Regions from separate parts of the Vogesella lacus genome, predicted to be linked through region 1. Evidence: riboswitches for the same ligand, from Rfam matches in the RefSeq annotation. Region 1 holds a riboswitch; the other holds the start of a gene.
What was found. Region 1 has a riboswitch for glycine ahead of glyA (serine hydroxymethyltransferase). Riboswitches for the same ligand answer to the same signal wherever they lie in the genome.
Positions count from the first base shown of each region.

Region 2: another riboswitch for glycine. It lies ahead of gcvT (glycine cleavage system aminomethyltransferase GcvT); the one in region 1 lies ahead of glyA (serine hydroxymethyltransferase).

Region 1 is NZ_CEETQT010000010.1:58,349-62,765, reverse strand. Features, by position in the region: gene ACZ9W6_RS13575 (L-serine ammonia-lyase) at 1-787, opposite strand, end outside; gene glyA (serine hydroxymethyltransferase) at 884-2,140, opposite strand; glycine riboswitch at 2,262-2,358, opposite strand; glycine riboswitch at 2,360-2,454, opposite strand; gene ACZ9W6_RS13565 (methyl-accepting chemotaxis protein) at 2,826-4,417, shown strand, end outside.
Region 2 is NZ_CEETQT010000001.1:470,580-474,996, forward strand. Features, by position in the region: gene gcvP (aminomethyl-transferring glycine dehydrogenase) at 1-123, opposite strand, end outside; gene gcvH (glycine cleavage system protein GcvH) at 277-663, opposite strand; gene gcvT (glycine cleavage system aminomethyltransferase GcvT) at 732-1,814, opposite strand; glycine riboswitch at 1,854-1,950, opposite strand; glycine riboswitch at 1,958-2,056, opposite strand; gene ACZ9W6_RS02160 (DUF2256 domain-containing protein) at 2,313-2,447, opposite strand; gene ACZ9W6_RS02165 (cryptochrome/photolyase family protein) at 2,674-4,203, shown strand; gene ACZ9W6_RS02170 (lipocalin family protein) at 4,213-4,417, shown strand, end outside.

The DNA.
Region 1 (4,417 bases):
GTGGGTCACGCAGCGCAGCTTCTGGTGAGGCCAGCAGCTTGCGATACATGTCAGATGCGCGACGTTTGACTTTCATGCCGCCTGGCAGGATGCCTTCGCGCTCGCAGCCGCGCTTCACGCAAGCTTGCATGACCTGCCAGATTTGCAGCAGGCCACTGCGGATTTCATCTTCTGTGCGCCAGGCCAGTTCGTTTTCCAGCATGATCTGGCTGATGGACTTGCCATGGCGCTGACACAGTGCCAGCAGTTCGGCACCACTTTTGAATGGATGACGCAGCTCGGTGACACCTGGCGGGGTGAAGCCGGCATCGATGGCCGCTTCATCCACAACAAAGCCGCCGCCTACTGAGTAATAGGCACGCTTGGAGAGGCTGTTGCCCGAAGCATCAAATGCCTCGAATATCATACCGTTGGGGTGGTAGGGCAGCGCCTTGCGCTTGTAGAGAATCAGGTCTTCTGACTCGTTGAAATTGATGGTGTGCTTGCCCAGCAGGTTGATCGAGCGGGCTTCGCGAATGGCATGCAGCATGGTGTCGACCTGATCAGTGTCGACCAGATCCGGCAGCTCACCCTGCAGGCCAAGCAGCACGGCGGTATCGGTGCCGTGGCCTTTGCCGGTGGCACCGAGCGAGCCGAACATCTCTGACTTCACCCGACAGGTAATGCCAAGCAGGCCATCCTTGTCGAGCCGTGCGATAAATTGGCGGGCTGCGCGCATCGGGCCGACGGTGTGCGAGCTGGATGGGCCGATACCGATTTTAAACAGGTCAAAAACACTAATTGCCATGCTGCTTCTCTTATTTTTGCTCGGGTGGCCTTGCGGCCAACCCAGGTTTGACGGGTGTGTGTGGCGGCTACGTTGGCCGCAGCCGCCGGATTGTACTTAACGATAGACGGGGAAGTCAGCGCAAAGCGCCAGAACCTGGCGTTTTACCCGATTGGCAACCTCGGTGTTGTCAATATCATCCAGAATGTCGCAAACCAGATTGGCAATCAGGGTGGCTTCTGCTTCTTTGAAGCCGCGGCTGGTGATGGCTGGTGTGCCGATGCGGATGCCACTGGTGACAAACGGACTTTGCGGGTCGTTGGGCACGGCATTCTTGTTGACCGTGATGTTGGCCGCACCCAGTGCGGCATCTGCCGCTTTGCCGGTAATGCCTTTGTCGATGAGATCCAGCAAGAACAGGTGATCATCGGTTTTGCCCGAGACAATCTTGTAGCCGCGGTGCTGGAAGGTGCTGACCATTGAGCGTGCATTGGCAAGCACTTGCTGCTGGTAAGTAATGAACTCGGGTTGCTGTGCCTCAAGGAAGGCAACCGCCTTGGCAGCGATGACATGCATCAGTGGGCCGCCCTGAATGCCGGGGAAAACCAGTGATTGCAGCTTTTTGACCAGCTCTTCCGGCGGGTTGGCCGCAAGGATCAGGCCGCCGCGTGGGCCGCGCAGGGTCTTGTGGGTGGTGGTGGTGACCACATGGGCGTGTGGCAGCGGGTTGGGATAAAGGCCGGCGGCAACCAGTCCGGCGACATGGGCCATGTCCACGAATAACCATGCCCCGATGCTGTCGGCAATTTCGCGCATGCGTGCCCAGTCTACGATCAGCGAATAGGCGGAGAAGCCGGCAACAATCATCTCGGGGCGGTGCTCTGCGGCCAACCTTGCCACCTCGTCGTAATCGATTTCGCCGCTCTGGCTGTCAATGCCGTACTGGATGGCATTGTAGATTTTGCCGGAGAAATTGACTTTGGCACCGTGGGTGAGATGACCGCCATGGGCCAGGCTCATGCCAAGAATGGTGTCGCCCGGTTGCAGCAGCGACATGTATACCGCTGCGTTGGCCTGACTGCCGGAGTGTGGCTGCACATTGGCGTAATCAGCGCCAAATAGCTGCTTTGCACGGTCGATAGCCAGTTGCTCAACCACATCAACATGTTCGCAGCCGCCGTAATAGCGCTTGCCCGGGTAGCCTTCGGCGTATTTATTGGTTAGTTGACTGCCCTGTGCCTGCATGACGCGCGGGCTGGCATAGTTTTCCGAGGCAATCAGCTCGATGTGTTGTTCCTGACGCAGTGTTTCGGCCTGCATGGCCGCCCATAGCGCATCATCAAATCCGGCAATTTCCATCTCTCTGTGAAACATCGCGCAACTCCTGTTATGTGCCGCAAGACAACGGGTCTTGTGATCGGCTGGTAGTGGCGAGTGTGTAGGGGTAGGGCTGGAATGAAAAAAGGAGCCCCGTCCGGTATCACCCGACGTTGCCCCCTCTGTCCCTTTGCCTGAGAGATTCTGGCTACCAGATTGCGGTAGCCGTGCTGCCTTCGGCGAGGTGCTGCTTTGCAGACCTGCTCTCCAGAGTGCCTGGTTCACACAGTTCTTTTGCCTGAGAGTTTCTGGGGCGATTCCCCTTCGGCGCTGTCGCAGTCGTTCCGGACAGTCTCTCCTGTGTATCCCGTGGAATGTTTGACATTCCTGCGGCTCAGGCAAATCTAGAGAAAGTTGATGTCCAAGTCAAATGCCGGCAAGGAAAGTGATTGGCATATACGATTGTCAGAAATATTGCTGTTTGGCATTGCTGGCTAAAATTTGAGAGGTAGTTTTGATGCGGGGATTTAATGAAATGCTCAGTTAGGCTTGATATATAACATCGAATAGGCTGAAATGCGCGAGTTCGGGACGTACTTGCTGGTTGACTCGTTTGTCTTTTGTCATCGTGTGGTTTGGTGTCAACTGACTGAGTTGACTATATTTTGGCAAGTTCGTGTCTCAAGGCTTATATGAATAATAGGCCATTCAATAAATAAAAACGCAAGCAAGGGGAGCGCGCATGACAATCCGAACCCGATTGATGATGTTCGTGTTGTTGGTGATGACTGCATCAACAGCAGTATTCTGTGGCATCGTGTATTTCAAGATGAGCCAAGCGCTCGAAGAGGAGATCTCCCGCGAGATCAATCTCGCCGCTGACAACAAGGCCAGCTTTGTGACCGAATGGGTACAAAGCCGCCAGCAGATTGTCAGCTCGATTCTTGGCCGTTTCGGCAAGGGTGATTTGCAGCCGATTCTGGATCAGGCTCAACATGCCGGTGGTTTTGATTCGGCTTATGTTGGCCAGCCAGACAAGACCATGACCATGGATGCCAAATCGCCTGCATTGCCAGCTGGCTACGATCCGACTGGCCGGCCTTGGTACAAGGCCGCAGCAGCCGTTGATGGCCCGACCACTTCGCCTCCTTATCTTGATGCCGCAACCAAGCGCCCGATCATCACTTTTGCCGAGTCGCAAAAGTCGGGCGGTACGTTGACGGCAGTTGCTGGCGGTGACGTTACGCTGGCGCGGGTGGTTGACGAGATCGTCTCTTCCAAATTGCCGGGCGGTGGCTATGCCTTCTTGGTAACGGCTGAGGGTGAGGTGATTGCCCACCCGCAGAAGGACTCGGTACTGAAGAAAATCGGCGAAGTAGTGCCTGGCATCGACCTTGGTTCGCTGGCCAAAGATGGCAGCATTCAGGATATCGACCTGGGTGGCGAAGTGAATATGGTTTCGCTGATGTCTGTGCCAAAAACAGGCTGGCTGCTTGGTATCGTGGTGCCAAAAGCCGAGGCCATGTCGCCGGTGCGCGAGTTGCTGACAGTGTTGATCATTCTGGCGATTGTTGGCTTGTCGATTGCGTCGGTACTGACTTATGCCGGTGTTGCCAAAATGCTTTCGGGGCTGGGTTCCTTGCGCAAGGCCATGCTGGAGGTTGCCAGTGGTCAGGGTGATCTGACCAAGACCATTCCGGTGGGTAATCGTGACGAGGTCGGCCAGATTGCCGAGTCGTTCAACCAGTTTGTGGCCAAGTTGCGTGAGATGTTCCTGACGGTACGTGGCGAATCTGATGCCTTGGCGATGGATGCGGTGGGTCTTAATCGTGTTGCGGACAAGATTGCCCAGGATTCACGCGTGCAGTCATCCGAATTGTCGGCAACGGCGGCAACGATCGAGGAGATTACAGTCAGCATTAACCACATTGCAGATCATGTCGGTGAGACTGAGCAGCTGGTGTCCCGCTCTCGTGACAATGCTTTTGACTCTCACAAGGCGATGGCTGAAGTTGCCCGCGAAGTCGAGTCCATCGTTACTGCGGTGGGTTCATTGCAGGATGTGATGTCCAGCCTGTCGGGCCAGTCCGAGCAAATCAAAGGCATCGTGGCCGTGATCCGTGATATCGCGGATCAGACTAATATGCTGGCGCTGAATGCAGCTATCGAAGCGGCACGGGCCGGCGAGCAGGGGCGTGGTTTTGCCGTGGTGGCGGATGAAGTGCGCAAGCTGGCCGAGCGTACAGCAACGGCTACCGTCCAGATTGCCGAGCTGATTGATACCGTTATCGCCAAAACGGGTGAGGCGATTACACATGCTGACGAGACTAATGC
Region 2 (4,417 bases), on a different contig from region 1:
TGCCACCAGATCTTCTACCGATTTGGCGCCAATATAGGCCAGCATTTCGGCTTTTTCGGATTCGCACGGGCCGATATGGCGGGCGATGAATTCTTGATGATTGAAGAGTTGCGAGAGCGACATGTCTTCGATTCCGAATGGATACAGTCAGTTACAGAAACACAGGAAAAACGGCTGTGGCCAAGGTTGGCCGCAAGTCTGGCCAGACGGGTCTTTCCTGTGTTTGGGCAACACAAAAACAAAACCCTGCCGCGTTGCCACGGCAGGGTCATTTCATCAGGCGCCGATTTCGGCCGCGTAAGCAGCCGCGTCCATCAGGGCATCCAGATCAGCGGCATTGGCCGGCTTGATCTTGAAGAACCAGCCAGCGCCGTACGGATCGCTGTTGGCCAGGTCAGGCTGACCTTCCAGTTCGGCGTTCACTTCGAGGATTTCACCAGCGATAGGCGCGTATACGTCGGAAGCAGCCTTCACGGACTCGACCACACCAGCCTGCTCATCGGCAGCCAGCGCAGCGCCAACACCTGGCAGCTCGACGAATACGATGTCGCCCAGCAGCTCTTGTGCGTGTTCGGTAATACCAACGGTAACGGAGCCATCGGCTTCCAGACGCAGCCACTCGTGGCTGGATACGTATTTCAGTTCTGCAGGAATGTTGCTCATGTTTACTCTCCAGATTGGGTAAGGATTCGGCAGGGCTGTCGTCTCTCGCCCTGCGTTATACACCAGACTTATTCAAAAACCTTTTTGCCGTTACGCACGAACGGCATTTTCACCACACGCACTTCGGTCAGCGTGCCACGCAGATCAACGTGGGCCACTGCGCCGGTCGAGGCCGGTACACGGGCGATGGCGATGGAATGCTTGAGGGTCGGGGAGAAGGTGCCACTGGTGATGATGCCTTCCTGGCCATCCACCACGACTTTCTGGCCTTCGCGCAGTACGCCACGGCCTTCCAGCACCAGGCCAACCTGCTTCATGGCGACACCAGCAGCCTTTTGCGCTTCCAGCGCGGCGCGGCCAATAAAATCGCGGCCTTCGGTAAAGGCCAGGGTCCAGCCCATGCCGGCTTCCAGCGGGGAGACGGTTTCGTCCATATCGTGGCCGTACAGGTTCATGCCGGCTTCCAGACGCAGGGTGTCACGCGCGCCCAGGCCGATAGGCGATACGCCAACTTCTTTCAGCTGGTTGAAGAAGGTAATGGCTTCGGCAGCCGGAACCATGATTTCCAGACCGTCCTCACCGGTGTAGCCGGTGCGGGCGTAGAACCACTCGCCTTGCGGCAGGCCCTGGAATACTTTCAGTGCGCGGATGCCTTCGGCCAGCTCCGGCTTGACCAGACATACCTTGTCGATAGCCTGCGGTCCTTGAACGGCCAGCATCGCCAGATCGCGGCGCACTTGCAGCTTCACGTCAAAGCCGGCGGACTGCTTGTCCATCCACGCCAGATCTTTTTCGGTCGTGCCGGCGTTCACTACCATGCGGTAGCCGGTCGCGGTCAGGTAAACGATGAGGTCATCCACCACGCCGCCCTGCTCGTTCAGCATGCCGGAGTACAGTGCCTTGCCTTCGAAGCCCAGCTTGGCCACATCGTTAGCGATCAGTTTCTGCAACCAGGCTTTAGCGTCGCTGCCGGTGATGTCGACAACAGTCATGTGCGAAACATCGAACATGCCGGCATCGGTACGCACGATTTCGTGCTCTTTCAGCTGCGAGCCGTAATGGATGGGCATTTCCCAACCGGCGAAGTCAACCATCTTGGCGCCGGAAGCGATGTGTGCGTCGTAGAACGGGGTGTGTTGCAGGGCTGTCATGACAGGTCCTTGTTGCGAGCGTGAGTATCCTCTGTTTTCTCACACCCCTCTGTCCCTGCACCTGAGATTTTCCGGCATTGCGCCGTTAGCCCCTTCGGTGGGCGCATCCTGTGCGCCGCTCTCCAGATTCTGCGGGCCAAAGCCCGATTCATGCAGTCCTTTTGCCTGAGCGATTGCGGGTGCACTTGCGCCTTCGGCGGCGACCACCCAAGCGGGCAATCACTCTCTCCTGCGGAATGCGCGCATTATCGTTGGCGATAGCCACCTTGGCAAGCAGGTTTTGGCCGCCAGATCAGTCACTTGCCATATGACACAATGAATGTCATGAAAATCCGCCATCAGTCACCGTCTGGCTTATGGAAAATAATGACAGACACCTTGCCAGCAACACCCGCTCGAAGCACTGAAATCCGGCGAAATCCCGCACCACAGCAGCATTTTTAGCTGTGACCCGATACCATTTTCCACCCTCAAGCTGACGGACAGAAGCGCCTGCCGCTAGCGTTGCCGGCAGCGGTCTGAACAGTATTTCACCTCATCCCACACCGCCTGCCACTTCTTGCGCCAGCTGAACGGCCGGCCGCATCTTGCACAGATTTTTGCTGGCAAATCAGCCTTCTTGCGCATTTTCATCCGGTAAACCCCCTCTCCTGCAGACAGTTGGCCGCGAGGGTTTCTTGCGTACCCACCTAAATATTGTACATAATTTGTATTGTACAAATAGCGATTTCACGTTGACTGCAACATCAACGACAAGCACCCGATACGTACACGTACTAATGACACGCCCCAAACCAGACATGCGCAGCCTGTCCGCAGACACCGCGTGCGCCAGCCAACCCTTGCCGGCAGGCAGATCATGACCGAGCTGCGCCTGATCCTTGGCGACCAGCTCAACCCGCAGCACAGCTGGTTTGCCGACTGCCGCGACGACGTGGTGTATGTGATGCTGGAGTTGCGGCAAGAAGCCGGCTATGTGCTTCACCATGCACAAAAGCTGCTGGCCATTCTGGCGGCGATGCGCGATTTTGCGCGCCAGCTGAAGGCTGCCGGCCATCGCGTGCGCTATGTGCGGCTGGACGACACGAGCAATCGCGGCAGCCTCACCGACAATCTCGATGCGCTGCTGCAGCACTACGCTGCCAGCCGTTTTTGCTGGCAACTGCCAGACGAGTGGCGGCTGGATCAGCAGTTGCGTACCTGGGCAGCCCGTCAGTCCATCCCCTGCGAGGCAGTAGGCAGCGAGCACTTTTACACCCGTCGCGAAGAGGCCGCGAAGCTGTTTGCCGGCAAGAAGCAGTGGCGGATGGAAGTGTTTTACCGCTACATGCGCAAGCGCCACCGCCTGCTGCTGGATGACAGCGGCCAGCCGCTGGGCGGGCAATGGAATTTTGACGCCGACAACCGCAAACCGTGGCGCGGCCAACCTTTGCCGCCGCCTGATACCCGACCGCAGCACGATCACCGCGTGCTGTGGCAGATGCTGCAGCTGGCCGGCATTGCCAGCTTTGGCGAGCCCGCAGCCGAGACACTACGTTGGCCGCTGAATCGCGCCGAAGCGCTGGCAATGCTGGATGACTTCATTGCCCATCGCCTGCCGCATTTCGGTGATTACCAGGACGCAATGCACAGTGAGGCACCGCTACTGTTTCATGCCCTGCTGTCGTTTGCGCTGAATACCAAGATGCTGTCGCCGCAAGAAGTCGTCGCCGCGGCCATCCGCGCCTGGCAAGACGGCCACGCACCGCTGGCCGCCACCGAGGGCTTTGTGCGGCAGATCATCGGCTGGCGCGAATACGTGCGCGGCATTTACTGGGCCGAAATGCCCGGCTACGCCACGCGCAACCGCTTTGATCATCAGCTGCCACTGCCGGCCTGGTTCTGGCATGGCCAAACCGGCATGCGCTGTCTGTCGCAAGCCATCGGCCAGTCGCTGCGAGACGCTTACGCCCACCACATCCAGCGACTGATGGTGATCGGCAACTTCGCCCTGCTGGCCGGCCTGTCACCGCAGGCACTGCACGAGTGGTATCTCGGCGTGTATATCGACGCCTTCGAGTGGGTGGAGCTGCCCAACACGCTGGGCATGAGCCAGTTTGCCGATGGCGGCCTTCTGGCCAGCAAGCCTTATGTCAGCGGCAGCGCCTATCTGCACCGCATGAGCAATTACTGCGGCAATTGCCGCTACCGCCGTGATGCCCGCTACGGTGCGGACGCCTGCCCTTTCAATGCGCTGTACTGGGATTTTTTCCTGCGGCAACAGCCGAAGCTCGCGGCCAACCCGCGCCTGGGGCTGGTTTATCGCCAGCTGGACAATATGCCACCCGAAGAACAAGCCGCCATCACCGCAACCGCCACAGCGATTCGCCAGCGGCTGGATCAACTGTAAGGAAACCTCATGCGCCTGCGCCCGTTTGCCCTCGCCCTGACTGTCGCCGCCAGCCTGTGGCTGAGCGGCTGTGCCACCCTGCCGCCAGAAGGCATCCGTCCGCTGCCCGGTTTTGAAGTGCAACGCTACAGCGGCAAGTGGTATGAAATTGCCCGCCTTGACCACCGTTTCGAGCGCGGCCTCAGCGATGTCAGCGCCGAATACCAGCCTCAGG